DNA from 2 places in the Marinomonas sp. TI.3.20 genome. Region 2 is predicted to be linked to the other one. Evidence: predicted binding sites of a transcription regulator. Region 2 holds the regulator's gene; the other holds the start of a gene.
What was found. The regulator LexA, encoded in region 2, represses DNA repair genes until DNA is damaged. The targets are predictions, from matches to a motif close to TACTGTNTANNTANACAGTA.
Positions count from the first base shown of each region.

Region 1: recN (DNA repair protein RecN) is a predicted target of LexA. The motif match lies at 5,394-5,413, and genes of this name have one in related genera.

Region 1 covers NZ_JBAKAS010000005.1:167,805-175,540, forward strand. Annotated here, with positions in the region: gene V6259_RS07690 (uridine kinase) at 1-305, opposite strand, end outside; gene V6259_RS07695 (uridine kinase family protein) at 654-1,265, shown strand; gene dnaJ (molecular chaperone DnaJ) at 1,301-2,434, opposite strand; gene dnaK (molecular chaperone DnaK) at 2,648-4,576, opposite strand; gene grpE (nucleotide exchange factor GrpE) at 4,677-5,255, opposite strand; gene recN (DNA repair protein RecN) at 5,441-7,111, shown strand; gene fur (ferric iron uptake transcriptional regulator) at 7,172-7,582, opposite strand; gene V6259_RS07725 (outer membrane protein assembly factor BamE) at 7,652-7,736, shown strand, end outside.
Region 2 covers NZ_JBAKAS010000020.1:12,451-20,186, reverse strand. Annotated here, with positions in the region: gene topA (type I DNA topoisomerase) at 1-179, shown strand, start outside; gene V6259_RS16760 (DUF6586 family protein) at 176-646, shown strand; gene V6259_RS16755 (hypothetical protein) at 649-915, shown strand; gene lexA (transcriptional repressor LexA) at 968-1,588, opposite strand; gene dinG (ATP-dependent DNA helicase DinG) at 1,659-3,779, shown strand; gene V6259_RS16740 (DEAD/DEAH box helicase) at 3,882-5,252, shown strand; gene V6259_RS16735 (protein adenylyltransferase SelO) at 5,277-6,698, shown strand; gene V6259_RS16730 (NAD(P)H-dependent glycerol-3-phosphate dehydrogenase) at 6,736-7,736, shown strand, end outside.

The DNA.
Region 1 (7,736 bases), on a different contig from region 2:
ATAAGGTAGTCGTCGTCATTAAAGGCAATGCTCAACTCTTTGACGCCCAGAATCCCATCAGGGCCCAGACTGTACGTCGCTACATCCTTTTTATAAGATGGATAAGGCTGCAACCCCATTGTCGCAAGGCGTTTTTCAAGACTCTCCTTACTCAGATTATTCACTTTTAAGCCAAATAACTCAGCACCTTGCTCTGCAATTGGTGTTGTTTGACGATCAGTTGAGTTATCAGCGGCAAAGCTGACCTCAGATAAAGAAAACAAAATAAATACAGACAAAACAATTGAAATAAAACGCTTAAACATCAATACATTCCCTTTCAAAGACACAACGACCAATCCTGCTATAAGCGGCTAAATAGAACAGTACATTGATAGAATTTAGCGATCAAGAATTCAATTTTACTCGCACTCAAACTAGCCACTAAGATTACCTTAGCCGCGTTACTATTATATGACTTTTTGACTCCAGCAGCCCCTTAAAGCAAAAGACATGCCTCATTTACTTACCCTAAAAACAAGCTAAACTGGTTAATAAGTACACCGAATTTTCTAGATTCAAGACAAGCAGAGGCTAGGAAAATCTGCTAATATCCTCCGCCATTCAAGCCTCTCATATTGAGAGACGCATCAATTTATTGACTGAGGTAATACATGGCGCTTGTTATTGGCATCACAGGGGTATCTGGCAGTGGAAAAAGCCGACTTTGTTCACTATTAGCCGAAGGCCAAGGTGATAAAATCACTGTTTTATGCCAGGACAGTTTTTATAACGGATGCGGCAGTATAGACCCTGATGTCTACAATTTTGATGACTTAAGCTCATTGGACATAGAGAGCTTAACGTTAGCCATTCATAATTGCAAAAACCGACAGCAGCCAAATGAAATCCCTGAGTATGACCATTCACAGCACAAACGCGTAGGTTACCGAAACCTTGAGCCAACACATATCGTCCTCGTCGAAGGTCACATGATGTTCCAAGATGCAGGTATTCGTGATGCTGTAGACTATCTGTTTTATGTCGATACTGACATGGACATTGCCATTGTTCGTCGCCTTAAGCGTGACATCGCTGAGCGCGGTCGCAATGTAAATGAAGTGACAAGTCGCTATATGCGTCACGTCCGTCAAGCGTCATTAAAAACCATCGATATTCGGGGAAAAGCAGACTTTATTATTCCGAATAATAAAAGTTTCACCAATGCGGCTAACCTATTACGCAGTCATATCGATTTTTTACTCAAAGAAAAAGGCGCTAAATAAGCGCCTTTTTAATACTTTTAAGTAAGATCAAACCATTACTTTTTAATATCATCAAAGAAACGTTTTACACCATCAAACCAGCTCTTCTGCTTAGGAGAGTGATCCGTTTCATCGCCCATACTATCAGCAAGTTCAGTAAGTAATTCTTTCTGGCGTGCCGTCAAATTCACGGGCGTTTCCACTGCAACCTTACAAATCAAGTCACCTTGTGGACCACCACGAACAGGCTTAACACCTTTATTTCGCAGACGGAACAACTTCCCGCTCTGACACTCAGCCGTCACTTTCAGTCGCACACGACCGTCTAAAGTAGGAACATCAATTTCGCCACCTAGTGCCGCTGTTGTAAAGCTAATCGGTACTTCGCAGTACAAGTTAGCACCATCGCGTTCAAAGATGCTATGCGGCTTAACAGAGACCTGAACAAACAAATCACCCGCTGGGCCACCATGTGCTCCGGCTTCTCCTTCCCCAGAAAGACGAATACGGTCACCCGTATCAACACCCGCTGGAATTTTAACATTAAGCGTTTTGTATTCTTGAATACGACCTTGACCATGACACTCAGGACAAGGGTTAGAAATAACCTGACCTTGACCGTGACATTCAGGACAAGCCTGCTGTACAGAAAAGAAGCCTTGCGACATACGAACTTGACCAGCACCACCACAGGTATTACAGGTCTTCGGTTTCGAGCCCTTCTTGGCGCCAGAACCATCACAAGGTTTACAATTAACCAAAGTAGGAATACGAATTTTTTCATCGCAACCCCAAACGGCTTGTTCAAGATCTAACTCTAATGTGTAACGTAAATCGGAACCTCGACGTGTACGGCTTTGACCACCGCCACCGCCTCCTCCGCCAAAAATATCACCAAATACATCACCAAAAATATCACTAAAACCACCAGCGCCAGCACCACCGCCGTAGCCGCCGCCTTGGCCATTAACGCCTTCATGACCAAAACGGTCATACGCTTCACGCTTATCATCAGACGATAAGATTTCGTAAGCTTCCGCGACTTCTTTAAATTTTTCTAATGATTCGGCATTGTCTGGGTTTTTATCTGGATGGTACTTATTCGCTAAAGAGCGATAAGCTTTTTTGATGTCTTTTTTATCCGCGCCTTTGGCCACCCCAAGAACGTCGTAATAGTCTCTTTTGCTCATCGCTGGCATTCCTGAATTGATAAAGTCTGAATTAAAAATTTGAAAGAAAAACTTGTCGTTAATAACTGGATAAAAGATTCTCAGTTAAAAGAGTCATAAAGCTTTTATAGACCTAACTTTATTCACCGGTTTACAAATAGCAAAACACGGTCCTAAAACCGTGTTCGCTATATCAACCCATAAAGTTAGGGTAATCAAAACAAGCGTTACGGCTTATTTTTTATCTTCTTTTACTTCTTCGAATTCAGCATCTACTGCATCGTCCTGAGCTTTACCAGAAGTAGCTTCTTCAGCACCTGGTTGAGCGCCAGCTTGAGCACCTTCAGCTTCTGCATACATCTTCTGAGCCAAAGAGCCAGACGCTTGAGTCAACGCATTGGTTTTCTCTTCGATCTTCTCTTTGTCGTTAGATGTTAATGCTTCTTCAAGTTCAGTAATCGCAGTTTCAATCGCTGTTTTCTCTTCTTCTGTTGCTTTATCGCCAGCATCAGTCAAAGTTTTGCGAGTTGCGTGAATCATACCATCAGCCGTGTTGCGAACTTGTACAAGCTCTTCAAACTTACGATCTTCTTCTGCGTTTGCTTCAGCATCCTGAACCATTTTTTCAACTTCTTCATCACTAAGACCTGAAGAAGATTTGATAACGATAGACTGTTCTTTACCCGTCGCTTTATCTTTCGCAGACACACTCAAGATACCATTGGCATCAAGGTCGAAGCTTACTTCGATTTGTGGCACGCCACGTGGAGCTGGCGGAATGTCAGCCAAGTCGAAACGACCTAGAGACTTATTCTGAGACGCTTGTTTACGCTCACCCTGCAATGCATGGATAGTTACTGCATTTTGATTGTCTTCAGCAGTAGAGAAAGTTTGCGATTTCTTAGTAGGAATCGTAGTGTTTTTCTCGATCAATGCCGTCATAACACCACCCATAGTCTCGATACCTAGAGACAATGGTGTAACGTCTAGAAGAAGAACGTCTTTTACATCACCAGAAAGTACCGCGCCTTGAATAGATGCGCCAATAGCAACCGCTTCATCAGGGTTCACGTCTTTACGTGGTTCTTTACCGAAGAACTCAGTCACTTTCGCTTGCACAAGAGGCATACGAGTTTGACCACCAACCAAGATAACTTCATCGATATCAGAAGCTTTCAGATCGGCATCTTTCAATGCTTGACGGCAAGGCTCAAGAGAGTTCATTACAAGCTCTTCAACCAAAGACTCCAACTTAGAACGAGTCAATTTAACGTTCAAGTGTTTAGGGCCTGTAGCATCAGCAGTGATGTAAGGTAAGTTAACTTCTGTTTGAGAAGAAGAAGACAACTCAACTTTCGCTTTTTCACCCGCTTCTTTCAAACGTTGTAGCGCTAGTGGATCGTTGTGTAGATCAATACCAGACTGTTTCTTAAATTCAGAGGCTAAGAACTCGATAACACGCATATCGAAATCTTCACCACCTAGGAAAGTATCACCATTGGTAGACAATACTTCGAATTGTTTCTCACCATCTACATCGGCGATTTCGATGATAGAGATATCGAAGGTACCACCACCAAGGTCATAAACCGCGATAGTAGAGTCGCCTGTACTCTTGTCTAGGCCGTAAGCCAACGCTGCCGCTGTTGGCTCGTTGATAATACGTTTAACTTCTAGACCAGCAATTTTACCCGCATCTTTAGTTGCTTGACGCTGAGAGTCGTTAAAGTAAGCAGGAACAGTAATTACCGCTTCTGTTACTTTCTCGCCTAGGTAATCTTCTGCTGTTTTCTTCATTTTCTTAAGAACTTCAGCAGAAATTTGTGGTGGTGCTTTCTTCTCGCCTTTTACTTCAACCCAAGCGTCGCCGTTATCGGCCGCTACGATTTTGTAAGGCACCATAGAGATATCTTTCTGAACAACCGCATCTTTAAATTTACGGCCGATCAAGCGCTTAACAGCAAACAATGTGTTTGTTGGGTTAGTCACTGCTTGACGTTTAGCAGACTGACCAACTAGAACTTCACCATCTTCAGCAAAAGCAACGATGGACGGTGTGGTGCGATCGCCTTCAGCGTTTTCAATTACGCGAGCTTTTTCGCCATCTAGTACAGCAACACAAGAGTTTGTTGTACCTAAGTCAATACCAATGATTCTACCCATGGTGTGTCTCTCCTATAAATTCGTTTATTTCAATGATAATTCTGTATTTGGGTACGCTTTTGAGCTTTTCAAGCGCCTAGTGTCAAAAAAATGACGGTCTTTATGCTGCGCTCGAAACAACGACCATTGCTGGGCGCAATATACGGCCATGAAGCGTATAACCCTTCTGCACAACATCCATCACGGTGTTCGGCTCTAACTCAGGGTTTGGTACCATGGTAATCGCTTGGTGCAACTCTGGGTTGAATGGTTCGCCATGCGGGTCTACTGGCTTCACTTCAAAACGAGCCAAGGTTTCTAACAAATCTTTCAACGTTAACTCAACACCTTCACGAACCGGGTCAGATTCGCCAGTCTCAGGCGCAGACGTTAGCGCTCGCTCAAGATTGTCAGCGACGTTGACAATGGATTTGGCAAATTTCTCTAGACCAAACTTGTGCGCTTTCTCAACATCTAGCTCTGCACGTCTGCGAACATTTTGCGCATCCGCTTGAGCACGAAGTGCAGCTTCTTTGTACTGCGCCGCCTCTTCCAATGCTTTAGCAAGCTCTTCATTTTCAGGCGTTTCTTCTAGAAGCTCTGCTTCAGGTTCTAAAAGCCCTTCTGTTGCTTGATTTTCTGCTTCGCTATTCACATCTTGCTCCGCTTCTAAATTAGATTTTTTTTGCTGATCACTCATTTCTTCACTCCAAATAACAGAAAGTATTCTCTAACTGTGTTGGCTATATGGGGCCAGCTTTTTACCTTTCAACACCAAAACCATATAAATTTAAAGGGAATTAAATATCTCCCCCCTACTTGTCAAAAAACAACCAAGTACTGTATAAATAACCATATAAATATTTTCCTTATGTGGAGCCCATTATGCTAACGAGCATCGCTATTTCCAATTTCGCTATTGTTGACGCCTTGGATTTAGAATTTAAAACAGGCATGACCGTGATTTCCGGTGAAACAGGCGCTGGTAAATCCATCATGGTTGACGCTCTATCTCTCTGTTTGGGCAGCAGAACAGATGCGTCTGTGGTTCGTCATGGAGAAAAAAAGGCCGATATTAGCGCCACTTTCGACATCACTCAGTACCCTCATGTCTTCGAGTGGCTAGAAGAAAGGGACCTAGAACACGAACAACATTGCATTTTACGTCGAGTTATCAGCAAAGAAGGCCGATCTAAAGCCTATATTAATGGTCGCCCTTGTACGCTTGGGGACTTAAAAGAAGTCGGCAGCCATTTGGTTGATATTCATGGTCAGCACGAACATCAATCATTACTGAAAAAAAGCGCTCAACGTAAACAAGTAGACGAATTCGGCCAACTCACTGAACTATCAAAACAGGTCAGCCGACAATACAACGTTTGGCGCCAACTAAAAGACGAACTGGCCGCACAACAAAATCGCTCATCGGAGCAAGAAGCCAAAATTCAGCTTTTATCTTACCAGTCGCAGGAATTAGAACAGTTAGATTTAAAAGAAGGAGAAATTGTCGAACTAGAAAATGAACAAGCTTTTTTATCTAATATCGCAGACTCTAAATACAAAGCTTATCAAGCCAGCGGCATCTTAATTGATAGTGACGAAAGCAATGTTTGCTCACTGTTAAACCAAGCATTACAAAATGCCAGCCAAATTAGCCCTGCTACTAAAGAGCTTGAAAATGCGCTGGAGATGATGAAAGCCGCGTTAATTCAAGCACAAGAAGCCGCAGACAGCCTACATCATTACCAAGACACACTGGAGCAAAATCCGGAACGACTCAGTGAAATAGAGCAGCGCCTCACTGACATCTACGACACAGCTCGTAAACACAAAGTATTACCAGAAGCACTACTCATACTCAGAGAGTCCGTTGATACAGACCTTGATTCACTGCAAGGCAGCGAAGAAAGCATTGAACAACTAAAAGAAAACGAAGAACGTGCCTACGAAATGCTGACGGCACTGGCAACCACATTGACAGAAAAGCGTATTGCCGCAAAAGATACACTTGCCAAACAAGTAGAAGAACAAATTCATGGGCTAGGTATGCCTCATGCGCGTTTCTTTATTGACTGCCAACCTCTTAACCAAGTGTCGTCTAATGGTTTTGAAGAAATAGAATACATGATCGCTTCTAACCCAGGACAACCCGCTCAACCATTACGTAAGGTTGCCTCAGGCGGTGAATTATCTCGTATTAGTTTAGGGATTCAGGTTGTCACAGCTCATACCTCTATCATTCCGACATTGGTGTTTGATGAAGTCGATGTAGGTATCAGTGGCGGCATTGCCGAAGTTGTCGGTCGTATGCTGCGCAGTGTAGGGAAACGTGGACAAGTCTTCTGTGTTACCCATTTAGCGCAAGTCGCCGCACAGGGCGATCAGCATCTGCGCGTAAGCAAAGAAGTAGCAAACGATGCAACGTCTTCAAAAGTGGCACAATTAAGAAATCAGGAACGTACTCAAGAAATTGCGCGTTTACTCGGTGGATTAGAGCTAACGGATCAAACTCTGGCTCACGCCAAAGAAATGCTAGGAAATGTACAATTACAATAAACAAAAAAGTGGATAACCCAACAATGTTTAGGTTATCCACTTATCGTGTTGCGTTTACCGCTATTTCTTCTTTGGGCGCACATACATGATCAAGCTATGGTCTTCAATTTCAAAACCATGCTCTTCAGCAATTTCATGCTGACGCTTTTCAATCACAGGATCAACAAACTCAACCACTTTGCCTGTTTCCAAACAAATCATATGGTCATGATGATCCCCTTTTGCCAATTCGAAAACCGCGGTTCCCGCTTCAAAGTGATGACGCATTACCAAATCAGCCGATTCGAACTGAGTCAGAACTCGATACACTGTCGCTAAACCAACATCTTCACCTTGATCTAACAAGGTACGATAGACATCATCTGCGCTTAAGTGACGATCACCAGCACTCTCTAGAATTTGTAAAATCTTTACTCGGGGCAAGGTTACTTTGAGTCCGGCTTTCTTTAGTTCTTGATTTTCGCTAGTCATGAGTCATTCTCTATTCGAACTTGTTGATAATTACTTTATCATTAGCACACCTGAGTTAGGATAATACAAATGAAAAAATCAATATTAGTAATATGCGCCCTATTTTCTCTAAGCGCATGCAGTTTATTTCCACCTCCGTATAAAGCGCCAGTAA
Region 2 (7,736 bases):
ATCACTTTTTCTCTAATGCTCCAGTTATGGATAACGAAGGTCGTCCGACCATTATTCGTTACAGTCGTAAGACGAAAGAGCAGTATGTGATGACTGAAGAAGAAGGTAAGCCAACGGGTTGGAAAGCCTATTATGTTGGTAAGCAATGGGTCGTTGAAGAAGGTAAGAAAAAGAAATGAGTGCTGCAACTCCAGCGAGTTTAACCAATCAAAAGTTGGATTCAGCACGCCGTTTTCTTCGACAAAGTCAAGAAGATGCAGGTTCTTGGCTTGGCGCAAGTTTGGAAGGGGCCGCAATCTTTCATTTGCGCAGTGCGTTGAATGGATTGCTACAGGAGGTTGGTTTGGCTTACCAACTAACCTCTGGTTTGCAACTTGACGGTTTGTTGAAAGAAGCTAAAGATAAAGATGTTGTCGTGCCGGTATTAGTCGAACTGCATGACTTATCTTTGCAATCTGGTTCTTGGCTAAATCAATTAGAGCAAGCTTATTTGGTTCAATTTGAATGCCGCTCTTCCATGTTTGTTAAAGCCAATGAAGCAAACTTGATTGGTCGTGGCGGCGATGACGGTGCATCGGTTAATGTGTTTTTATCTAAGCTAACGGAGTTGGTGTTGCGTTTTAGAGAAGAATCCTCAGAGTATTAAATATGAAAGAATCCTATCTAGAAATTATTGAGCTGGACAATGGCGATATTGTATTGCGTCCAGCTGGCGAAGAGGGCGAGAATGCAGAGCCCTTGGCAACATTAACAATTTCTGATGATACTAAGTCTTATCTTAAAGAACGTTATTTTGAACTGGCAAAATGCATGTTTCATGCAGGGATTGATTTTGTTTATTCGGAAGAAGAAACGTTTGGTGATGACATGGAGTATCCAGAAGATATGGATGTAAGGCCTAAAATATTGCATTAAAAAAGGCGAAGCATTTGCTTCGCCTTTTGGCTTTTCGGCTGAAGGTTCTGATTTAAATAGTTTGGCGTATGACGCCTACTGAAAGTCCTTCAATAGCAAACTCTTCGCTTTCTAAATCTACAATGATATCGTCAAAGTCTTCATTTTCCGGTACTAAGCGAATTAAGCTGCCTTTTTGGAAAAATCGTTTAACAGTGACTTCTTCGCCTATTCGAGCAACAACAATTTGGCCGTCACGAACAGTTGTCGTCTTATGAACAGCAAGTAGGTCTCCTTCCATGATGCCTATGTTCTTCATGCTAGTGCCAGAGACGGAAAGAAGGTAATCCGCCTTAGGTGAAAACATCGCGGCTGGAACATTAACATGAGACGCGACATTTTCTTGGGCCAAAATTGGAAACCCAGCAGCGACCTTGCCAATAACGGGTAATCCGGCATCCGCTTTTTCTGCTAAAGCAGGGTCTTCAAGCAGGCGAATGCCACGGGATGCGCCGGAAAGCATTTCTATGGCCCCTTTTTTAGCGAGGGCTTTTAGATGTTCTTCAGCGGCATTGGGAGATTTGAACCCTAGGCGATGGGCTATTTCTGCACGAGTTGGAGGAAAACCTGTTTCGCTAATAAATTCACGAATGGTTTCTAGTACGTCAGATTGTCTGTTGGTTAATTTAATCATAGCGTCATCTGGTTGTTTATACAGTAACTGTTATTATATACAGCATTATTCAAGATACTCAATAAATTAAATGCTTTCAGATGAACTAAAAACACAAATTCACCTTGCTTACCGAGCCTCGCTGGAAGCAAAGTCCCATAAACCTAGAGTTGGTCAGCGTCAGATGATCGGCACAATCGCCCGTACTTTGGGAAATATAAAGCAAGGGAGCGAAGGTGAGCGGTTAGACGAAAAGCATGTGGCCGTTGTTGAGGCGGGGACGGGGACGGGTAAAACACTGTCTTATTGTCTGGCTGCGATTCCAATTGCAAAAGCGCGTGGCTTAAAGTTGATTATTTCAACGGCAACCGTAGCCTTGCAAGAACAAATTCTCCATAAAGAATTGCCTGATCTGTTAGAGCATACCGAATTAAGTTTCAAATATACCTTAGCAAAAGGGCGTGGGCGTTATCTTTGTTTGAATAACTTGGAAGGTTTTCTGAGTTCTGAAGAGCAAGGTATAGAGGATATGTTTGCTGGGTTGTTTGAACAACATCTTCAATCTGATGATATTAACACCGCGCTTTATCAAGAGATGGATGTTGCTTTATCTAAGGGTGAGTGGGACGGCGACAAGGATAATTGGTCTGGCATTATTAGGGATCAAGATTGGCGCCGCTTGACTACGGATCATCAGCAGTGCACTAACCGCAACTGTGCTAATTACTCTGCGTGCCCGTTTTTTAAAGCGCGCGGTGAAATTGAAGACGCGGATGTGATTGTTGCCAACCACGATTTAGTGCTTGCTGATTTATCGCTTGGTGGTGGGGCAATTTTAACGCCGCCGAAAGAAACTATTTATGTTTTCGACGAGGGGCATCATTTGCCTGATAAGGCAATCGGCCATTTCCGTCACGAGGTTCGTTTGCAACAAAGTATTACCTGGTTGCGACAGCTCGAAAAAAATCTAGTGAACTTAAAGCAAGAGTTGACCGATGACGTTAGCTTAACAGGGCAGTTGTTGCTTAAAATTCCTCAACAGATTCAAAGTATTGTCAATTTCATCCAGTACGCACAGCAAGGTTTAGCGCCTTATATTCAAGGCTTGGGCTTGGATCAAGAGAATAATCAGCATCGTTTTGAGTTTGGTGTTATTCCTGATGAGTTACGGCAGCTAGCCTATAGTTTGCAGACCTCCTATCAGAAGCTTTTCAATAATATTGAAAGTATTCAGGACGAATGCAAGAAAACCAAGCAAAACGAAGGGATGGGTGTGACGCCGGAAACTGCTGAAACCTGGCAGCCAATTTTGGGCGTTATATTGGGGCGTTTAGAGCAAAGTGTTGAGTTGTGGCGTTTATACTCGGCGGTCGATGACCAGAATTACCCACCGAACGCGCGCTGGTTAGTGGTTACAGGGCAAGGTATGGAGCAGGATATTGAATTAGGTGGTTCACCTATTTTAGCGGCCCATACATTGCGTCAGCAATTGTGGGATAAGTGTTTTGGGGCTATTGTTACCTCGGCGACATTGACTGCCCTAAACCAATTCCACCGATTTAATATGCGCTCAGGAGTGCCGCACGAAAGTGAGTATTTGCGAGTTTTAAGCCCATTTGATTTTCAGAAAAATGGTCTGCTGGTCATACCTGATATGGAAAATGAACCCAATCGGGTTGAACAGCACACACAAGAGATTGTTCAATATCTTGATAAACAAGTAGATTCTAAGAAAGGCAGTTTAGTGCTATTCTCTTCGCGTCGGCAAATGGAGGAGGTGGCTAAATCTCTTTCTGCCGGATTGCAGGATATTCTATTGATGCAAGGGGAGCAGTCAAAACGCGTTATTTTAGATTCGCACAAGGCGCGTATTGATGATGGTAAGGGCAGTTTACTGCTTGGGCTCGCTAGCTTTGCCGAAGGGGTGGATTTACCTGGTGATTATTTAACGTGTGTTTATATCGCAAAAATTCCGTTTGCCGTGCCTGATGATCCAGTAGAGGCAACGTTAGCAGAATGGATTCAAAAGCGTGGTGGGAATCCATTCATGGAGATCACCATTCCAGATGCATCATTACGCTTAGTGCAGGCGACGGGTAGGTTGCTACGTAGCGAATCAGATTCCGGCGAAATTCATATTTTGGATAAACGCTTGCGCACAAAACGATATGGGCAGCAGCTAATTAATAGCCTACCTCCTTACAGACAATAATAACTTACGAAAAGCAAGGGGTGATAAAGACTTATCATTTAGGTACACTCCACGCAAAGACACATAAACGTAAAAACACATAAGAAGCATATAGATTCCAATATGGAAAACCAAAAGACAGAACCTACATCAGAACAAACAGTAAAACCAAAGCGTCCTCGTCGCTCTAACAAGCGTTTTAAAGCAGAAAGTAAGCCAGCCAATGGGGTTTCTGATAAATCTGCTGAAGGTATTATCAATAAGCCGGTGGAAGGTGCTAAACAAAATAGCGGTACCTCAGTATGGTCTATTGATGATTTCAAAGTGGATGAAGTGGCGGATAAAACACGCTTTCATGATTTGAATTTACCGGATCGTGTGCTTAAGTCTATTTCAGAAATGGGATTTGAGTATTGCAGTGAGATTCAAGCGGAAACGCTACCGATTACTCTGAAAGGATCTGACTTGATTGGTCAGGCGCAAACAGGAACGGGTAAAACAGCGGCCTTTTTGATCGCTATGATTAGTGATTTTCTAGATTATCCTTTGACGGAAAAGCGTGCAAATAATCTTGCTCGAGGCTTAATTATCGCGCCGACTCGTGAGCTTGCATTGCAAATCGCGGAAGAGGCTGTGAAATTAACGGCTAACTGTCATTTGAATGTTGTCGCACTCGTCGGTGGAATGAGCTACGAGAAGCAGAAGCAGCAGCTTGAAACTGAAAATGTAGATATTTTAGTCGCTACGCCAGGTCGTCTATTAGACTTTGCGCGACATAAGAAAGTATTGCTTAGTCATGTCGAGTGTTTGGTTTTGGATGAAGCCGATCGCATGCTGTCTATGGGATTTATTCCAGATGTTAAAAGCATTATTCGTATGACGCCACATAAAGAAAAGCGTCAAACTATGTTGTTTAGTGCAACCTTCCCAAAAGATATTCAAGCGTTGGCGACTCAGTGGACCTACTTCCCGAAAGAAGTGTCTGTTGTTCCCAAAGAAGCGACTAACCAGAATATCGATCAGGTGATTTATACGGTTGAAGCAGAGCAGAAATGGCCAGTGCTTAGAAAGTTGATTGAAGACAATGGTAATCAGCGAACCATTATCTTTGCCAATCGTCGTGATGAAACGCGTGATTTGTATGAAAAACTTCGAAAAGCCAATATTAATTGCGCCATCTTGTCGGGCGAAGTGGCTCAAGATAAGCGTGTTAAAACGTTAAAAGGCTTTAAAGACGGTGTTATTCAAGTCTTGGTGGCGACCGATGTTGCGGGGCGTGGTATTCATGTCGACAACATTGAGCTTGTGGTTAACTATGCTTTGCCTGAAGATCCTGAAGATTATGTACACCGTATTGGTCGTACTGGTCGTGGTGGTGAAATGGGTAAATCTGTCAGCTTTGCCAGTGAAGACGATGCGTTCCTAATTCCTGAAATCGAAAAGGTTGTTGGGGAAAGTATTCGCTGTGAATACATGGTTAACACGTCACTATAACAATCGCTATCTAAGTGAGTGGCTATGAAGTTAGAACATCACTTTGCCGGATTAGGAGAGGCGTTTTATGCAAAAACGTCGATCCAACCCCTCCTCAAGCAGCGTTTGGTTGAGTTTAACCAAGCGCTCGCTCATGCTTTATCCATTGATATTAAATCACCTCAAACTAAGCGTATTTTAAGTGGCGAAGAGCCAGTAGAAGATTCCTTAAGTATGGTTTATGCGGGACATCAATTTGGCGGCTTTTCGCCGCAACTTGGTGATGGTCGCGGTGTTTTATTAGGTGAAATTCTCGATGATCAAGGGTGGCTTCACGACCTTCATATGAAGGGCGCAGGGCCGACGCCTTTTTCACGTCGTGGTGATGGTCGAGCGGTTTTGCGTTCATGTATCAGGGAATATTTGGCCAGTGAGTTTATGCACGCCATGTCCATTCCTTCGTCACGAGCGCTAGCGCTTTATACTAGTTCTCAGGCGGTCTATCGTGAGCAACCAGAGCCGGGTGCCATGTTGTTGCGGACTGCACAAGGGCACATTCGTTTTGGTCACTTCGAGTATTTCTTCTATCAAGGCAAAGAAATCGAATTAAATCAGCTTATCGACTATTGCTTGAAGCATTACTACTCAGACTGTCTGGCGTCTGATACGCCTCTGGAGAGTATGTTGATTCAGGTGGTAGAGCGTACCGCTAGAATGATCGCTAAGTGGCAGGCGGTTGGTTTTCAGCATGGCGTGATGAATACGGATAATTTTTCTTTCACAGGCGAAACCATTGATTATGGGCCATATGGCTTTATGGAAGATTATCAGCCTGATTGGGTGTGTAATCATTCGGATCATGAAGGGCGCTATGCTTTTTCGCGTCAGCCAGGCATAGGCTTGTGGAATTTGAATTGTCTCATGCGATGTTTTTCAAAGCACCTTGAGCGTGATCAGTTGGTTGCGATCCTGCAGCATTATGAAATCGCATTGCAAACCCATTATGAAGCTTTGATGACCGCTAAGCTTGGTTTGCCTGAGGGTCATAATGTGACGAATTTACTGTCTTCTTTGTTTGCGATTCTGGCCCCTGAGAAAATGGATTACAGTCTGTTCTTCCGCTTATTGAGTCATTTGTTGCCTGACGAGTTCGACCTTATCTTGGATGAGGTAGTCGACAGAGAGCGAATGCGTGCCTGGTTGCTTGATTATCAACAAGCTAGGCTGGCGTTAGAGCAAGATTGGTCGCAAGTTAGTATGGCGATGCGACAAGTGAATCCTAAGTTTGTATTAAGGAATTACCTTGCCCATGAAGCGATTGAAGCGGCTGATCAGGGTGACTTTTTACCTTTCCGACGTTTGTTGTCAGTATTAAGTGCGCCTTTTGATGAGCATCAAGCCTGTGATCAGTTGGCGCAGCGCTCCCCGGAGTGGGGGCGTTTGTTAGAAGTAAGCTGTTCCTCCTAATAATTATTAGGTGTTATATTTTTGAAGAGAAGGGATGATGAAAAAACAATCAGTATGTGTATTGGGTGGTGGTAGTTTCGGCACCGCATTGGCTAATATCATGGCGAACAACGGTCATCAAGTAAGTCAATGGATGCGTAACGAACAGCAGGTTGAAGAGATTAATTTGACCGGGCTGAATAGTCGTTACTTGCCGAATGCGCCCTTGCATCAAGAATTGTTAGCCACTAGTAATTTAGAACAGGCGATCAAGGAAAGTGACACTATCTTTGTTTCTATTCCGTCGAAGTCTTTTGAACAAGTTGTTGAGCGTATTGAGCCGCTATTAACGGCAGATAAAATACTCATTAGTACGACCAAGGGATTTAATCCAAATCGTTTTGAACTTATGAGTGATATTTTGCGTCGTAACACAGTGACGCAAAAGATTGGCGTGCTAAGTGGTCCTAATTTAGCAAAAGAAATCGCTGCTGGACACATGACGGGTTCGGTTATTGCGAGTGCTGATGAGTTGGTGCGGGCGCGTGTTATTGAATTGTTAAAATCCCCTACATTTCGCGTTTATGAAAACACTGACAGCACCGGAGTCGAGCTGGCTGGCGCGCTAAAGAATATTTACGCTATCGTCTGTGGTTTGGCAAAAGCTTTGCAGGTGGGTGAAAATACCATGGCAATGATTATGACGCGAAGTTTGGCAGAAATGAGTCGCTTTGCGGTGCATTTTGGTGCCAACCCGATGACGTTTCTTGGTTTGGCAGGAATGGGTGATTTGATAGCTACCTGTACGTCACCGTTAAGTCGTAATTATCGGGTGGGCTATTTCATTGGTTCAGGAAAAAATTTACAAGCCGCCATCGAAGAGATTGGTGAAGTGGCTGAAGGGGTGAATACATTGCGCATGGTGATAGAAGAGGCTAAAAAACATGGCCTTTACATGCCATTGGCAGAAGGCTTATCTAAGCTTCTTTTTGATAATGAAAAATTGGAAACGCTAATCGAATCTATGATGACTGGCGAACAAAAATGGGACGTCGAATT